Regions from separate parts of the Flammeovirga agarivorans genome, predicted to be linked through region 2. Evidence: riboswitches for the same ligand, from Rfam matches in the RefSeq annotation. Region 2 holds a riboswitch; each other region holds the start of a gene.
What was found. Region 2 has a riboswitch for cobalamin ahead of HGP29_RS17355 ((2Fe-2S) ferredoxin domain-containing protein). Riboswitches for the same ligand answer to the same signal wherever they lie in the genome.
Positions count from the first base shown of each region.

Region 1: linked by a shared signal. The riboswitch ahead of HGP29_RS12125 (ABC transporter substrate-binding protein) and the one ahead of HGP29_RS17355 ((2Fe-2S) ferredoxin domain-containing protein) in region 2 are both predicted to bind cobalamin.
Region 3: linked by a shared signal. The riboswitch ahead of HGP29_RS22035 (ribonucleotide-diphosphate reductase subunit beta) and the one ahead of HGP29_RS17355 ((2Fe-2S) ferredoxin domain-containing protein) in region 2 are both predicted to bind cobalamin.
Region 4: linked by a shared signal. The riboswitch ahead of HGP29_RS20845 (InlB B-repeat-containing protein) and the one ahead of HGP29_RS17355 ((2Fe-2S) ferredoxin domain-containing protein) in region 2 are both predicted to bind cobalamin.

Region 1 covers NZ_JABAIL010000003.1:842,288-846,813, forward strand. Annotated here, with positions in the region: gene HGP29_RS12120 (TonB-dependent receptor plug domain-containing protein) at 1-148, opposite strand, end outside; gene HGP29_RS12125 (ABC transporter substrate-binding protein) at 151-1,311, opposite strand; cobalamin riboswitch at 1,331-1,516, opposite strand; gene HGP29_RS12130 (N-acetylmuramoyl-L-alanine amidase-like domain-containing protein) at 1,616-2,482, opposite strand; gene HGP29_RS12135 (MORN repeat-containing protein) at 2,575-3,786, shown strand; gene HGP29_RS12140 (PH domain-containing protein) at 3,883-4,257, shown strand; gene HGP29_RS12145 (GNAT family N-acetyltransferase) at 4,406-4,526, shown strand, end outside.
Region 2 covers NZ_JABAIL010000005.1:298,764-303,289, reverse strand. Annotated here, with positions in the region: gene cobI (precorrin-2 C(20)-methyltransferase) at 1-525, opposite strand, end outside; gene HGP29_RS17365 (sirohydrochlorin chelatase) at 525-1,460, opposite strand; gene HGP29_RS17360 (Rossmann-fold NAD(P)-binding domain-containing protein) at 1,467-2,294, opposite strand; gene HGP29_RS17355 ((2Fe-2S) ferredoxin domain-containing protein) at 2,291-3,079, opposite strand; cobalamin riboswitch at 3,215-3,410, opposite strand; gene HGP29_RS17350 (AAA family ATPase) at 3,412-3,951, opposite strand; gene cbiB (adenosylcobinamide-phosphate synthase CbiB) at 3,951-4,526, opposite strand, start outside.
Region 3 covers NZ_JABAIL010000008.1:165,366-169,891, forward strand. Annotated here, with positions in the region: gene HGP29_RS22025 (BamA/TamA family outer membrane protein) at 1-623, shown strand, start outside; gene HGP29_RS22030 (BamA/TamA family outer membrane protein) at 778-1,905, shown strand; cobalamin riboswitch at 2,346-2,548, shown strand; gene HGP29_RS22035 (ribonucleotide-diphosphate reductase subunit beta) at 2,709-3,686, shown strand; gene HGP29_RS22040 (ribonucleoside-diphosphate reductase subunit alpha) at 3,777-4,526, shown strand, end outside.
Region 4 covers NZ_JABAIL010000007.1:191,332-195,857, forward strand. Annotated here, with positions in the region: gene HGP29_RS20825 (hypothetical protein) at 1-132, shown strand, start outside; gene HGP29_RS20830 (thiamine-binding protein) at 178-483, shown strand; gene HGP29_RS20835 (SDR family NAD(P)-dependent oxidoreductase) at 580-1,275, shown strand; gene HGP29_RS20840 (Lacal_2735 family protein) at 1,281-1,442, shown strand; cobalamin riboswitch at 1,566-1,740, shown strand; gene HGP29_RS20845 (InlB B-repeat-containing protein) at 1,863-3,239, shown strand; gene HGP29_RS20850 (PKD domain-containing protein) at 3,292-4,194, shown strand; gene HGP29_RS20855 (TonB-dependent receptor plug domain-containing protein) at 4,184-4,526, shown strand, end outside.

The sequences.
Region 1 (4,526 bases), on a different contig from region 2:
TTTGGATATGTGCCCCTTGACTATAGTACTTCATTGATTTGGCAGTGATCTCAACTTCTTTTAATTCTCGATCAGGAAGCTGATACTCTTGACCTACACAATAAGTGGAGATAAAGAATAAAACGGCCATTAGACCTTTTAATCTCATGATTAATTAATTTTTTGAAAGAAGTATAATTCGTGATCGGGAAGAAGTTCCGGATGGAAAATCTTAATAAGGTCAGCTAAAATGATTTCTGGGTGTAAAATTCCTGTACCCCAATAATCATTGGCTGCTTTATTCATTTTATTATTGTTGTTGTAGATTCCTCCGTTGGTAAATGCATCAAATTCAGCATACCTCTTGTCAACGCCTTTTAACTCTTCCAAGGAATTGATCATACCAACGTTAATCCAATACTTTGCATCTTTTCCTTTTGCATAAACGCCTTCTAAGTCGAATTGTAAACTACCTTTTTGATCATTGTCGAACCAAGGATAATCTACATGAACATCATGAAAAGCTTTAGCCAAATAAGAGGCTCCACCAGGTACAGACCAAAGGCCTTTGTACGGTAAACCACTAATCACTTTCGGAGAAGATTTTGCCTGAGTAGCTAGATGTTTATATTCGTTGTATTGCTTTGTAATGCTTTCAAACAAAGCATTTGCTTCGGCTTCCTTGTTAAGAAGAGCACCAAAAACCTTAATCCATTCGGCTCTTCCCAATAAGTCACTTTCTTGCCAATCTGTATTGGCTAAGATAGGAATGCCTGCTTTTTGAATAACAGGGAATGAATTAGAAGAGGTTGAACTGCTTCCTACAACCATAACCAAGTCAGCATCACTTAAGATTACTTTTTCAGCATTTCCTTCCATATCATAACCAACAGAAATAATACGACCTTCTTCCATACGGTCAATAATGTCTTGGCTATACATATAGGTTTTATCAACATACCCCCTAATAGCATCAATACTTCCAAGTTCTTCCATCATAGAAGTTTGAGCGGTGGTCGTTGTAATTACATTTTTTACTGGAATTGAAATAACTTGATGGCCTTTGTATTGATCAGGAAGAGAATTCCCTTTTGGTAATAATACAAATGTCTCTTGACCGTCGTTAAAAGGATTGATGAAGTGTAATAATTTAAGATTGTCCTTATACTCTAACTTAAAAGTTTTAGCATGTAACACTTCCGATTTTACTGAGCCAATATTTTGCTCTTGATTCTCTTTCTGAGACGTTTGTTTGTTTTCCTTCTGCTGACATCCAAAAAATAGGATGAGGAAAGAAAGGACTATAGTATATAGTGACTTGTTTAGCTGCATTCCTTTTTACTTTACACCCGAAGAATATTTCCAAACAAAAGATATCCTGACTTTCCTTTTAGATGAGCCTTCCCGAGTGTACTCAGTGGCATTTTCATCAACCCTTACAGGTAGGATTACAGTAGCGGGGACTGTTTTGGATTCTCACCAAATTCCCTTTCGTTTGATGCAAATATGATAGATGATTATTTACAATACAACTAAAAAGATTATTTATGAAGCATGACTGTGATCATTAAAAATCATTTGCAAATCCATTATCAGTAGCAGTTTTGTCAAGAAATACTATTATTCAAAAGACAAACTAGTTGATTCTTGCAACTGTTATCCCGGTGTTCAATTTGCTATTTTTTAACCACTCTGCTAAAGGTTTTTTTGTGATTTCAACTTCCCCTCCAGATTGTGAGGCATGTAATAAATGTATACGGTGGTCTTCCAATCTTACTGCAAAACCGACATGAGAGACATCTAAACCATCTACTTTACAAACCAAAGCAATAATATCTCCAGGTTCTATTTTACTTTCTATCTCAGCTATTTCTTTAATATATATTTGAGAGAGTGGCTTTGTATTTATTTGATCTTCAATTTTCTTGACCTCTACTAAAGCGGAATCATTACCAACTAACTGTTTGTACGCAGTGATATGAGTACTCATAAAGTTGATTTTCTTATCGTATACTGTTCCTCCGATTTTCTCCGTAACGTCAGTAACAATACCTTTTTTCTGATTATTTCTTACCCATTCTGTAAAATAATGTAATCGTGAAGGGTACCCATTTCGTCTCCCGTCTCTATATCTTAAATATTCTAAGATACTTGCATAATGATTGAGGTTTCTAAATTTTTCATTGTCCTCTCCAGAATACAATTTAGTTAAAGCAACTACAGATTCTACAAAGGTAGTACAATCAAAACCTAGATAATTAATGACTAAGTCTTCCCTCTTTTCATTTATTTCGAGGGTCTTTTCAAGATAGGGTTCACCTACAAATGTTTTGGCAATACTGATTGCCTTTTCATTCGAAGTAAGCCCTTGTAAAGGAAGTTGGTTTAATGTTGTGAGCTTATCTTCAAAAGCTTTTGTACTTGGAATTGTACAAACAAACTGTGCTTGGCAATAAAAAGTGATAAATAATAAGCTAATTATTGATAAGAATTGTCTTGACATATTTATTTTTTGCATTTTGCAGGAATGAAGCATTAACTTCAATAATGTTCTTGATATATAAACTTAGGCAATTCTTTGAAATTATCAGAACAATGGAACTTACCTTGCAATCAAACTATAAAAATATCAATAGAATGTTAAGAAAGTCTCTTGGATTTATGTTGTGTTTTTTACTGATAAATTTTACGTCAGTATTAGGACAAGAAATCAGTGAGCACCCTGAAAAAGATAAATATGTTGGTCAATTTAACGGGGATGGTCAACGTCATGGTATGGGAACATATACATGGGAAGATGGAACGGTTTATCAAGGAAAATGGAGAAATGACTTGATGGACGGTAGAGGAAGTTTAAAATTTGCGAATGGCAATAAGTACGAAGGGAACTTCTCTAAAGGACAACCATTTGGCGCCGGTGTATATAATTGGGCAAATGGTGATGTATATCAAGGAGGTTTTCTTGATGGAAAAATGCATGGTCGTGGTATATTAATTACTCGTTCAGGTGAAAGACACGAAGGTACTTGGATGTATAATCAAGTCAATGGAGAAGGCCAACACTGGTATGCTAACGGAGCACAATATATTGGTGAATGGAAAAACGGTAAACGCCATGGAAAAGGTATAATGCTTTATCCAAATGGAGATACAGAACAAGGTGAGTGGAGAGATGATGAGTACGTGCCATGTGACTGTTATAGAGAATCTGTATCTGTTGCCGAAGCATATAACGAATCAGAGGCAGTATTTGTCGGGAAAGTTTTTGAAATTGAAACAACTGATGAAGGGTATGATAGAGTAGGGATTATTGTTTCAGAATATTGGAAAGGTGCTTTATATCCGAAAAGAAAAGTATATATGCGCGCTGAGTATGGCTCATGTGACTTCGTCTACTTTGAAGATGAGGAATACCTAATTTATGCTCAACCTTATCAATTTGACAAATCGTTATATTACCCTACAAAATGTACGCGTTCAATGCGTACGAGCTTACCTTTAGCTTCAAGAGACATTGAAGAATTAAGAAAAATGTCTTGTGAAATTAAAGAAAACGACGATCGTAAAGTAGCTTTTGATTTCACAGATGACCCTGTTTGTGGTTGTGATGGAGAGGATTACAAAAATCCATATCAAGCTTATAAAGCAGGGGTGGCACATTGGTACGCCGGAACCTGTGAGGAAAAGAAAAAGCGTGATGAAGAAATTAGAAGAGCCAAGTATAAAATCAAGGACGAAATAAAAGAAGAAAAGAAAGAAATTGAGAAAGAAACTCAGCAGATGTATAATTATGTTGAAGAGGATTAATTCCTTTCTGATTTATTTCTAAAAAAAGATGCTTATCTTAGGGTAGGCATCTTTTTTTGCTTACAAATAATATCAATAACCAAAAAATCTAATTAAATGGGCCTGTTTAATACTTTAATGGGTAATGTTTCCAATGCTAATATTGAAGACGTTCAAGAAAAGTTTGGTTTCGTTTTATCATCAGACGAACAATTTGTAAAAGCTTATCAATTAGTTAGAGATCAATGGATCTTTACCAACAAAAGACTTTTAATTGTCGATAAGCAAGGTATCACAGGAAAGAAAGCGGAACTTCTAACTATTCCTTACAAACAAATAGAGCAGTTCTCTATGGAGACAAAAGGAAATTTTGATGCTGATTCTGAGTTGAAAATCTGGGTTAAAAGAATTCCAGAACCTATAGAAACTAAGTTTGGAAGTGATCAGGATGTAAAAGAAGTATATCAATTACTTTCTGAAGGAGTATTATAATAACTAAAGGTTACTTGAGGGGATCAACTTAAGTAGCCTTTATTTTTCTATTGATATATCTAAACAAAACTTTCAATAATTTTCTGTATCACAAAATTAGGTCTAACTTTAATCAACTTTTGGACACACCCAACTAAATCAACCTAGAATGCAAAAGTGGTTAAATAAAACAGAGTTAGAAGGTGCATTAGTGAAACTAATCCCTTTAACACTGGAGCATAAAGAAGAATTACTAAATGCTGCAAGTGATGGAGAATTATGGAAATTAT
Region 2 (4,526 bases):
CACTGTATCAGATACTTTTAAAGCATCTTCTAAAACTTTTGTTGATTTTAGAATTGGAAGTACATGAATAGTTTCCCCTAAAAGTGCTAGAGGCTGTTGAATTTCTGCAGCCCCTAAATGGAAAGAACTAATACCAGGAACCAGTGAAATAGAGATGTCTGTCTGTTGAAATTTTTCTAATAAATAAGAGAAGGAGCTGTAAGTACTCAAATCGCCTTCACATACTATGGCTACATCCAATCCTTCCAAAACATCTTTCTTTATTTTCTGAAAAGTCTCTTCATAAACAGGATGTACGTGTACTCTATCAATTGTCATTTCTAAATAGAACCCCACTAATTTATCTTGTGGCAAATCATAGTTCTCCATAATCTGTAGAGAATAACTACTCTTTCTTCCACCTTGAAAAATGGACCCTGGATAATAAATTTTATCAACAAACTGAAGTAACTTGTACCCTTTCATTGTGATCAAATCGGGATCGCCGGGTCCTAGTGAAATCCCATATACTTTTCCTCTTCTCATTATATTCCAAGTATATTTTTGAAGGTTTTCATCACTCCTTTTTTCTCATCCACTTTTTCATCTTCTTCAAAAAGAATCCCTTTTACATTTAAGTGATGTCCGACTTGATCTTTTCCTTCTTCTTCTTCAAAGCCAATGATCTGCTTACGGTATTTACACATTTGGCAGTTCATATTCGCTTCTCCATTTTTTGCTTGGTCCAGTCTCTCATCAAAAGCTTGTAGTATCAGTTCATCTGCTCCAAAAGCTTCTGTGTTAACATACTCTGTTGTAGATGATTTATTAAAATCGTCTACAGTGGCATAGATTCTTTCGAGCAGTACTCCCGTAAAGAAGAAAAAAGGAATAACATAGGTTCGTTTCATACCTAATTTCTCAAACATTGGTAAGGCTTCTGCCGTCGTAGGGTAAGCTGTTCCACTATAGCCAACGGTCGTAAAACCAAACCCCATACCTTCCCAAAGCATGGCAGCTAGTTTGTGTACATCAGAATTCGCATCTGGGTCTGTGGTACCTCTACCAATTACCATCAACCCACATTCTTTTCGGTCAATTGGTGGTAGTAAAGCTTCCTGCTCCTCGATTCTTTTTTTAGATAAATCCAAAAGATAAGAACTTACACCGATGTGTGTTCCCATCTTAATTTCAAGGTCTGGATAATACGATTGGATCGTATTCATCTCATAAGGAATATCATTTTTAGCATGTGAGCCCGCAAAAAGAATTACAGGTAATGCATAAATTACCCTTACTCCTTTTTCGTACAACCGTTCTACTGCAGCCTCATATAAAGGGTGGCTAAACTCTAAAAAACCATAGTCTACTTCATATTCATTTTCGTACCTATTTTTTAACAAGGCGACGAGTTTTTTGAAAGCATCGGTTCCCGTTTTTCTTCTAGACCCATGGCCACATAATAATATTCCTTCTTTCATTGTCTTTTATATTTTCACCTCTTCATTGAAGTAGGCTTGAGGATCATCATATATATATTCAAAGGATAACAATCGCTTTGATTTACTATTATCAATCAGTTTAAAAGCAAAACTCTTACTGTCTCTAAAAATGGGTAGAGGTAACCCTAAGGTTACTGCAGCATTTGTATATAAATCCCTTCGAATAGGATGAAGGTCTGCACAGCCGTTAATCACTTCCCCAAAAAGGTCCTGATCAATCACCTCTACAATCAGATTTATCGCATCGGTTTGATGGATAACATTGACTGGCACATTTGGATTTTTCAAGACCCTATTTTCCCTTAGTAGCTGAGATGGATGACGTCCTCCTCCAATTAAACCTGCCATTCGGACAGCTGTCAATTGTTTTCCGAAATGTTGTCGTAATACTTTTTCTGCTTGATATATATTTTTTCCTCCAATAGTTTCTGGAGTAAAATGATCTGATTCTTGAATAGATTGATTGGTATTTGGATAGACAGAAGTGGAACTTACAAAGATGACTTTTTGATGAGCAGGTGTATGTTTTATCAGTTGTTCAATTTGTTTGACATACACTCCATTTTGATCTCTCCGGTCAGCAGGAGGAAAACAAATAATTAAAACATCAGATGAATTGATAAAATCACTCCAGCATCCATGAATTTTATCTTCTTCTATTTTAATCAGTGAAATTTGTTCTGAAGGTTCAAAAGCGAGTAGTTCTTCTTTTGAGGCAACACTACCTCTCACATCAAACCCTCTATTTTTTAAACAATTGGCTAATGGTTTTCCTAACCAACCTACTCCAACAATAGTCACCTTTCTTTTCATACTGTTTCCAATTTTATTCCTTTTAATTGTACTTCTAAACAGTATTGCCAAGCATGGTTTTCAAGCCAAATTAGCCCAAGTTCTTCACCAAATTTATTTTTTAGTCGAATCCCTTTTTTTAAGGAGTCCAACTGTTCAAAATATTCAACTACTGCAATTCTCTTTTTGACTAAATCTTGATTTTTTTGATCAATTGGAGCGATAATCAACTCTATCGTTTCCTCTGCCAATTCTAGTTCAAGAGTATACTTTTGACTGTAATTGACATTTTTAATTTCACTAAATGAAAATGATGTTCGATTAGCAAGAGAAAGCGTAGAATATGGACTATTTTCCGATAAATAGAGAAAAAGTGGATAGGTATATTGATCAGAGGCAAAGCCTTTTGTTATTCGGCATTCTCCAAGTTCTGAGTCCATCTTTATAGAAAATGGTTTTGGAGTAAAAGCACCTCTTTCTTTCTCCGATTTTATCTCAGACCATTCATCTTGATAGAGTAAATAGTCTTCAACGGGTTTTTGGTGTTCTAGATGGCTTTTAATAATTTCTAAGCCCTTTTGTGGAGTAAGATCTTTGTACCAATAGTTGGGTTGAACAATACATGTTGGAGCATCCTCACACCGGCCATTACATCTGGTTTTGATCGTATGAGTACTGTCCCATTGTCCGCTATTTCTAAGGTAAGCTCTTACATTTCGTACTACTTCCTCAGAACCTGCTTTTTGGCAAGATCCACCATCACAAAATAAAAAAATCTGTTGAGTCTCAGCAATGTTTTTCCCCATGATTCAGATTGTTTGATGAATAGCAACAATTGGGGATAATAGAATGACAATCTGTTTATTGTTAGCAAGTTAGTAAAACTAACAAAGTGTACTAATAGATTGAAGGTCACAACTTTTATTCCCGAAAGTTTGTTTTCTTGTTTGCAAAAAAAAGTAGGTATTCTGACTTGCTTTCTTCTGTTACTCCTTCCCATTTATCTTAACAGTGGCTCATTGTAACAAAATTGTTTTCGAAAGAAAACGAAAGTTTACAGCTGCGGGTACAGTTTTGGATTCACACCAAATTCCCTTTTCATTCCAACATTAGGAACTCCTTTTCAGCAGTGGCAAATTTACTTAATTTTAGTTGGTAAGCAAACCTTGTTAAGAACAAAGTCTAAACGGCTCTGTACTGATGTAAATGGTAAATAAACTATCTCAAATCCATAATCCAGATAAGTTTTCTCTAAAACAGGTGATAATTGCTGCTGATAAGAAAATGATTCTGGCCTTTGAGGATCTTTGGTATATATTTCTTTCCAAGGAAGTGCAAAAAACACCTCTTTTTTATAATATCGATGGAAAGGAAACGATGTTAAGTAATCAGGAACTGGTTTCTCCTGAAACCGAAGGTAGGCAATGGTATCAATAATACTTCTATCACAAAAAATTGCTTCGGAATATTCTCTTAAATGATCTAATTTTTTTTGAAAAACTAGTTCACTAAACCGCTCTACGTTTTTCCATGGCATTCCTTCCCTTCCATACTTCTGTTCATCTATTATCACCTGACGCGAGGCTTCGGGCATTGTTAATACACCTGACCTTTCAATCGTATTAATCAAGGTCGTTTTTCCTGTACCTGCTGCTCCTGAGATGATAGAAATACTCATTAGTAGACTTGTATTAAAATGAGATAAAAAGCAATGAGTAAAACGAAAAACCAACTAGTACTATAGTTGATATTTGCTACTTTATAAATTTCTTGATGCTGAATAGATCTATGGTTAGTACCGATATATGGTTTCTCTACCAATTTGCCTCCATAAAAATTAGGACCACCAAATCTCACCTTTAGAATATAGGCTAAAGCGGCTTCCGGATAACCCGCATTGGGACTACTATGTTTTTTTCCTTCAGTGAAAACTGTTGCCAAACCTCCAAACCGAAATGAAACGATCAACATAAAAAAAGCTGTTAGTCGGGCAGGAATATAATTCGCAACATCATCTAGTTTGGCTGCAAATTTCCCAAATTGTTCATAGCGGTCATTTTTATAGCCAATCATAGAATCAAAAGTATTGATCATTTTATAGGCCATTGCTCCGGGAACTCCTAAAATGGTAAAATAGAACAAGGGGGCAATTACACCATCACTTAAGTTTTCAGACATTGTTTCAAGGGTAGCCGTACGAATTTGCTGTTCATTTAATGCTGAAGTATCTCTACCTACAATCCAAGAAAGTCT
Region 3 (4,526 bases), on a different contig from region 2:
TGACCAAAAGAAAAGATGGAACATATAGTGATATGTCTGAAATTCCTGGATATGCAGGAGGTAGTATGTCAGGTTTTGGTTTCGTCTATAAATGGGATAAAAGGGACTATGTAATGGCACCAACAAATGGCCATTTTATAGAAGCTAAATTAGAAGCCTATGAAACATGGATGGGATCAGAATATAGTTTCCGCCGTTTTTTTCTAGATGTTAGAAAATACTTTGACTTGACTAGAGAAAAGGAAGGAAATACAGTCTTAGCACTTCAAAGCATATTACAGACTACCAATGGAAATGTACCTTTTAGAGAAATGTCATTGATGGGAGGAATGTATATGATGAGAGGAATTTACGAAGGAAGGTATAGAGATAATAATATGCTTGCGGTACAGGCTGAATTGAGGCAACATTTATTTTGGAGAATTGGAATGACTGGTTTTGTCTCTACAGCCAATGTTTATAATCAAATGAATGGCTTTCAATTCGATCAGACAAAACTTGCTGGAGGAGCTGGACTTAGATTCATCTTCAATAAAAAAGATAAAGCTTCATTACGAGCGGACTACGGCTTTGGGCCTAATAAAAGTTCTGGGTTATACCTTACTTATGGTGAAGCATTTTAATACTGTTGGGAGATTAAATTTTTTCTAAAGGAATCAATTTTTCTCCCTTTTTTGACAATTCTATTCAATAATTTTAAACTTCTTTATTAATACCCTATAATGTGTCTGAAAATTAGTAGATTTACGATCTTATATTATCGCTGAACTAATATTTATGCAAACATCGAAATCACTTCTACTAATTTTATTTTCACTATTTATTTCATCATCGATTTTAGCACAAGACGATTCAATTTCGAGTGAAATAGATACATTATATAAGAAGAAGATAACCGCCTTTCCTTACCCGGCTTATGCCCAAGAAACAAGTTGGGAGTTTGGCCTAGTAAGTGTGTTTCAATTTAAAACACCCAATGCCACTTTAGCTACTAGACCATCAAATGCAACATTTATAGGTTTCTATACTTTAGAAAACCAAATGAGGTTGAAGTTGGAGCATACCATTTTTACCAAAGATGAAAACTGGTTATTCGAAGGGACATGGGAGTACGCTAAATACCCAGAGAAATATTACGGTATTGGAGGGGACACTCCGAATAGCAATGAACAGTTGATGGATTGGACTAAAGTTGATTTTAGACAACAGTTTCTGAAAAAAATTAGAGACAAGATGTTTTTTGGTCTTCAATACAGATACGCTAATTTTTGGGATATAAGTGTTGGACCAAGAGAGGATGGAAGTTATGGTGATGTCTCTGAAATACCTGGGTCTGCAGGTGGTTCACTTTCAGGATTAGGATTTGTGTACAAATGGGACACAAGAGACCTTGTATTGACACCTTCTGGCGGGCATTATATTGAAGCTAAAATCGAAACCTATAACTCTTTTTTAGGAAGCGATTATAAATTCGAACGTATTTACTTGGATGCAAGAAAGTACTTTGATGTGAGTAGAGAGAAGGAAGGAAAAACAGTATTAGCTTTTCAGGGTATTTACAACTCAACATATGGTGATGTTCCTTTTAGAGAAATGGCACTTATGGGAGGTTTGAATATGATGAGAGGTGTCTATGAAGGTAGATATAGAGATAATAATATGATCGCCTTTCAAGCAGAAGTAAGGCAGCACATGTTCTGGAGATTAGGAATGACAGCCTTTGTTGCAACTGCTAACGTTTATGAAAATAGCAGTGATTTTAATTTTTCAGAAACTAAACTTTCGGGAGGTGTTGGTGTAAGGTTACTGATTAATGAAGAAGATAAAGCATCACTAAGAGCGGACTATGGAATTGGCCCTGATGGAAGCTCCGGAATTTATCTAACTTTTGGTGAAGCTTTTTAAGATGACATCATTATTATTTTTTGAATAAAAAATCAAGACAATAACTCTGTTTGTTTGAAATTTACAAACAGTCATTAAGCTCATTTTTAATAAAAGGTGAATCATGAAAAAAAATCTTTTATTAAAAATGAGCTTTTTTTTCATGATACAATCCAAATTTAATTTTGTATATAGTCGTTATGTGATCTCTGAAAACAAATCCTGATTTATTGTGTTATATATTATATTTTTTTTTGAACAAGTAATACAAAAAATGTTTCATTGATTGGGACAGGTGTTACTTTTTGAAATATTAGAATAGTACAATTATTAATAGATAGTTAGCTCTCTTCTTATTAGCGCTAATTTTTGATTCAGTCAAGTAAAAAATGATAAAATTGAGAATATTTTTTTTTATAAAATTACCATCAAAAATGTTTGCAATAATCACGAAAAGGCTATTTATTTGTTAAAACGAAGGTGCTGAAGTGAAGTTGAGAATGCTTCAGTGAAAAGGGAAATAGGTGTAATTCCTATGCTGTTCCCGCAGCTGTAAGTTTTTAGATGAGTTCAATTTTTAACCACTATATCTTTTGGGTATGGGAAGGGAGAATTTCATCACTTGAAAACGAGCCAGAAGACCTGCCATCGTGTGCTTAATTTACCTCCTTCGGGATAAGGGAGAGCAAATCGTTGATCTATCTTCTTTGGATTTTTTCAAAGTTTTAGTCAAAGAGTCTTGTAAAGTAAAATTAGCAAACGTCAAATGTGCGGCAACAAATTAGTTGTCAGTGTTGTTTACATTAAAAACTTTAAATATAACAATGAGTTTACTAGATAAACGTGTAGCTTACAAACCTTTTGAATACCCAAAAGCACAAGAGTTCATTGATGCAATTCATCAGACTTTTTGGATTCACTCAGAAGTGAATTTTGATGCTGATATTCAGCAATTCAAAACAAACTTAAGTGATCATGAGCGTGATGTTATTGGTAATATTTTAAAGACATTTGCACAAACAGAAACAAACGTTCAGGATGATTTCTGGGGTGTGATCGGACAATTTATTCCTAAACCGGAGATTAAAGCAATGGCGATCACTTTTGCAGAAAATGAAGCTAGACATGCATCAGCGTACGCTCGTTTAAACGAATTGTTAGATTTGGATAATTTTGAGGCATTCCTAGAAGATGAAACAGCTATGGAACGTCTTGAAATGTTATCACAAGTGACAGTTGATGCACAAGGAAATGCAAAACCAGAAGATTTACTTCAGTCGATTGCTATTTTCTCTTGTTTCACTGAAAATGTAAACTTATTCTCTCAGTTTGCTATTCTTCTTTCATTCAAAAAATTCAAGAACCAATTAAAAGGTATTGGTAATATCATTAAGTGGTCTGCGAAAGATGAAAACTCACATGCAAGAGCGGGTATGTGGTTATACAACTCAATGATTGCTGAATACCCTGAGTTGAATACTGAAGAATTACAAAACCGTATTTATGAAGCGGCTAAGATTTCTCATGATGTTGAAGTAAGGTTACTTACAGGCATCTTTGAAAATGGGGAGTTTGATTTCTTACCAATCAATCACTTGGTACATTTCATGAGAGATCGTTTAAATAAGAGTTTATCAGAAATTGGTTTAAAGCCAACTTTCGAAGTAGACAAAGAAGTACTTAAAGAAATGCAATGGTTTGATGAGGAAGTATTCGGCCTTGCTCATGATGATTTCTTTGCCGTACGTCCAACAGAATATACAAAGAAAACTCAGTCAGTTACCGCTGACGATTTATTCTAAGCAAAAATACTACAATACAAGGGAGCTGCTATTCTCCCTTGTAATTTCAATTTCTTTCTAAACACCACTACACACCCTCAGTTCTTAATTATGTCTGAAATTACTTTAACTGCTGAAGCATCTAATTTGGAAGCAAGCCCAAAATGGATGACTCATGAAGGATTGCAAACTTTAAATAACGGTTACCTATTAGAAGGTGAAACTGTAAGAGATGCTGTAACAAGAATTGCTAAAGCTGCTGCAACTCGATTAAAAAGACCCGATTTCGAAAAAAGATTCTTTGACGCTATTTGGAATAACTATTTATGTCCTGCTTCACCTGTATGGTCAAATATGGGTACAGAAAGAGGATTACCAATCAGTTGTTTTGGTAGTTATGTGCCTGATAGTATTGCTGGTATCGGTTCTACTTTAGCAGAAGTAATGATGATGTCGAAAATTGGTGGAGGTACTTCTATCAATATGTCTGATGTACGTCCTAGAGGTGCTGAAATTACAAATAATGGTACTTCTAACGGTGTATACCCTTTCTTGGAAATGTTTGATTCAGTAATCAACGGTACAAACCAAGGAAGTACAAGAAGAGGTATGCTTGCTGCTTACCTTGACGTTGAGCATGAAGATATCGACGAATTTCTAACTATTAAAGATGTTGGAAAGACAATTCAAAACATCTTCATGGGTGTAACTGTTTCTGATAACTTTATTCAAAAGGTAAGAGAAGGAGACAGACGTAGCCGTGAGGTTTGGGCAAAAGTGATCAAATCGAGAATTGAAAAAGGCATTCCTTATGTCTTATATAAAGATAACGCGAACAATCAACGTCCAAGATGGTACAAA
Region 4 (4,526 bases), on a different contig from region 2:
GCCAAAAATAAGGGAGTAGAGTATGAAATTAATATAGAGAAATCTGATGATCAATACGATGCTTTTTTCGTGATTTGGTATAAAGAATTAGAGGAGAACTTAAAAGCATCCACTTCAGTTGTTCATCCTTAATAATTCCTTAGTTTTGTACCCATAAACTTCAAAAATTAATGATTTATGGGTGCAATAATGAATTTTGCTATTTTTCCAATAGACAAAGGTGATCATATTGGAGAATACGTTTCTAAAGTAGTACAACATATTAAAGACTCTGGTCTTACATATCAGTTTTCTCCTATGGGGACGGTAATCGAAGCTGAAACGGTTACTGAATTATTAAAGGTAGTAGACGATGCTTATAAGATTATGGATCCCATCTCTGACCGTATTTATTGTGTAATGAACATGGATTACAATAAAAATAAATCAGGGATGATTAAGGCAAAAACAGAATCTATTGAGAAAAGAATAGGTAAAGTTTAGGCTGAAATAAGAGAAGAGAACATTGGATGTTCTCTTTTTTTATTGAAAACATTTCCGAGCATAGGTAGTTAATTCTCTGTAACACTTATGTAGACCATGAAAAATTATCTAATAATAGGAGGGGCATCCGGAATAGGAGAAGCATTAGTAAAAACACTTGCAGAAAGTGGAAATAGAGTATTTGCAACTTATAATAAGACAATGCCTACGTTTGAGAACGAAAATACACATTACCAACAGTATGATGTACTTTCGGAGACCAATAACTTTGATCAGCTTCCAGATGAACTAAATGGAGTAGCATATTGTCCTGGTAGTATAAACCTGATGCCTTTTACAAGATTAACACCTCAAAGTTTTATTGATGATTTTCAGCTTCAAGTCAACGGAGCCGTAAAGGTTTTACAAGCAGTGATCAATAAACTGAGAAAATCACAAGGGAGCATTGTATTGTACTCAACAGTTGCAGTGCAGACAGGTTTTAAGTTTCATACTCAAGTAGCTGCATCAAAAGGTGCGATAGAAGGGTTAACAAAAGCATTGGCAGCAGAATATGCTCCAAAAGTTAGAGTAAATGCAATAGCACCATCATTAACCGATACTCCTTTGGCATCAAAATTACTTAGTGATGAATCAAAGAAGGAAGCGAATGCCAGTACTCACCCATTAAAGAGAATTGGTGAGGCTGAAGATATTGCAAGATTATCTGCTTTTCTTTTATCGGATCAATCCTCTTGGATGACAGGACAAATCTTGCATGTGGATGGAGGTATATCAACACTTAAATTATAATCATCATGTTTGGACTATTTAAAAAGAAATCACCCAAAGAAAAACTAGAAGCGAAATACAAGAAGCTTTTGGAAGAATCACATCGTTTGTCGCATACAGATCGAAAAGCTAGCGATCTTAAAATGTACGAAGCGAACGAAGTGCTAAAAGAATTAGAAAAATTATAAGCGGTTTAAATATCGTATTATGTTAAGGTTTGTGGTTATTAGATACCGCAAACCTTTTTTTAATATTATTTACTAATAAGATTAAATAATGATCAACATCACTTTCAATTAAATTAAACCACACCACTTTTGTTTCGCATTGGTTCCGCAAGGAATAACAGGGAATCTAGTGAAAATCTAGAACTGTACCCGCAACTGTAAAAGTTCAAAAAGTCATTTTTCAATAGGCCATTGTAATATACGAGAAGGCGAAAAGTGAGAACTAAGTCAGGAGACCTACCAAGCATTTATTTTTTAGACAAAACTTCGGGAATAAAGTTTGAAAAATTTCATGGTACCACTTGGTAGATCCCCTCTATCGAAGAAATATAAGCTTACCTAGAGTTTTGTCACCTAATTTTTATTATTAAAAGCAAAGTGATGAACAAACAATTTACAAGACAATCATTCTATTTCGTAATACTCTTATTATTTGGACTATTCAGTTGTGATAAAGAAGAGGCATCAATCACTGCATATACTGTTGATTTTGATTGTAATGGTGGTACAAAAATAGAAAGCCAAGAAGTTTTAGCGGGCGAAAAGGTGACTACGCCAACGGATCCTACGAAAGAGGGTCACGAATTTTTATATTGGACGAAAAATGATCAAGAATACGATTTTTCAAAAGAAGTAGTTGATGATTTTACATTAACGGCGTTATGGGAAGAAATCGAAGTCACTTATCAAGTCACATATAAATTTGACAATGGACAAGAAGATAGTGTAGCTACTGTCATCGAAAATAATCTATTAGAAGCTCCTCAAATCCCACTAAAAGAAGGGTTTATCTTTAAATTCTGGTCTGAAGATGGTGCTGAATTTAAATTTGGAGAGGCTGTAACTTCTAATATTGAACTGACGGCAATTTATGAAGAAGTCATTGATCAGTATGTTGTTTCCTTTGACCCAAATAATGGTGAGCAAATGACATTAGTAACGGTCGATGAAGATACTGAAGTAACTGAACCTGAAAATCCACAAAAGGAAGATTATGAGTTTCTAGGATGGTTTTTAAATGATGAACTTTATGATTTTACTTCAAAAGTTAATGGTGATATTACTTTAATAGCAAAGTGGAAAATCGTAGCAGGAGAAACTACATTTGAATATGCGACCATTTCAAGAGATGATTTTAATAGTTTAAGTAACGGGGATCATATTATGGTAAAAGCTCAACTCAATTACCTATCTAGAGGTTGGGCTTGGGGTACTGAGGTTTACCTTGTTGATAATAAAGAAAATAGCTCAAAAGACTTATATAGCCATTCAAACTACGGAATGTTCACTTTCCCATTATCAGTAGCAAGCGATGACCCAATGATGGGCGGTACTTATGTATTTAATCTAGTAAAAGATGTTTACATGTCATCACCTCAATTAGGTTTTGGATATATGCGAAATGAGGAATTTGATGAAACGGGAACTCCTGCTTATGATGGTGGAAAATGGAATGCACCTATGCGTTACGGAATCGAGTTTTTCGATGAAATTATTAGAGGTAACGTTAGAGAAGTGAATTATTCTGCTGAAAAAGGTTTATCAGTAGTTGTTGGTACTGAGGAAGTAATGATTAAAAAGAGAGTGGAGGATGGCCAAGGGAATATCACATACGAGAATTTATCCGAAAGTGATACATCTTTATTTGACGACCATCTAGAACAGAATAGATATATCTACACTATCCAAGTAGAAGGTGAAACAGTTTCTGTTTTAAACAAAGATACATTGCAAGTTTACGCTTCAATCTTACCCTAAACACTAACTAAGAGGGAATACGTAAAAGTATTCCCTCCAAACGATTCTAATTATGAAAAATATTTTAAAAATACTTCCAGTAATACTCATTTTTGGGTGTGATAATTCAGAGATTGAAGACACAAGCTATAAACATATTGATAATCCAGATGCACAACCTTATATCTCAGAGGTAATAGATTTCAAACCTGCTCCCGGTCAGTTTATGAATAAGGTAGAAAATGATTTTGAAGCAGCAGAAAACATTGTAGGTAATACAGATCAATTTATCTCATTAGGTGCATTTGGAGGAGAGGTAACCTTTAAATTTGATCACTCGATCCTTAATAAGGACGGAAATGATATAGCCATTTATGCTAACTCGTTTGAAAACTCCAGTGAACCTGGAATTGTTATGGTATGTCAAGATTTGAATCACAATGGCTACCCTGATGATAATGAGCCTTGGTACGAACTGAAAGGATCAGAATATAATGCATCAACGACAAAGCATAATGTGAGTATCACTTACTACAGACCTACGGAAAATGATCATATTATTCCATATAAAATGGAATGGAATGGAGAAGAGCAAACAGGTGAGTTCGATTTGACAGCAATAATTCCTTATCATGATCAACCTATGTTTCCAACATGTTATTTAACAGATGAGATTACATTTTCGGGAACATTATTAGCCTCTAATGTGATAAAAGAAGGGGACATATATTATAATCCTAAATACGAATGGGGATATTGTGATAATGCAGGATATGAAAATGAAGGAATACTAAGAAGTGCAGATGTATTTGATATTTCTAATGCAGTTGATGATAATGGACAAGCTGTTCATTTGATCGCAATTGATTTTGTAAAAGTGTATACAGCAACTTTTGATAATTCGGGTTGGTTGGGAGAAAGATCAACAGAAGTATTTAAAGCCGCAGATATTTCTTTACTAAGTGATGAAGAGTAAGCTTTTCTTGTGTGGCCTCTTTCTATTCTTTACTTCTTCTACCTTTTCTCAAACATTTGATACAGCAAGAGTCTTAAATGAAGTAGAAGTAATTGGACAAAGAGTTACAGAGAGAATTAGTTTTAAGTCAACCACCATAAATAAAGAAAGAATACAGGAAAATCTCTCTGCATCTTTAGGGGAGTTGTTGACTTTAAATACTCCCATTTTCATTAAAAGTTATGGTGCTGGTGGAACTGCAACACCGTCTTTCAGAGGAACAGGAGCTAGCCATACCAAAGTATATTGGAATGGGATCAACTTAAATTCACCAATGCTAGGTCAAGTAGACT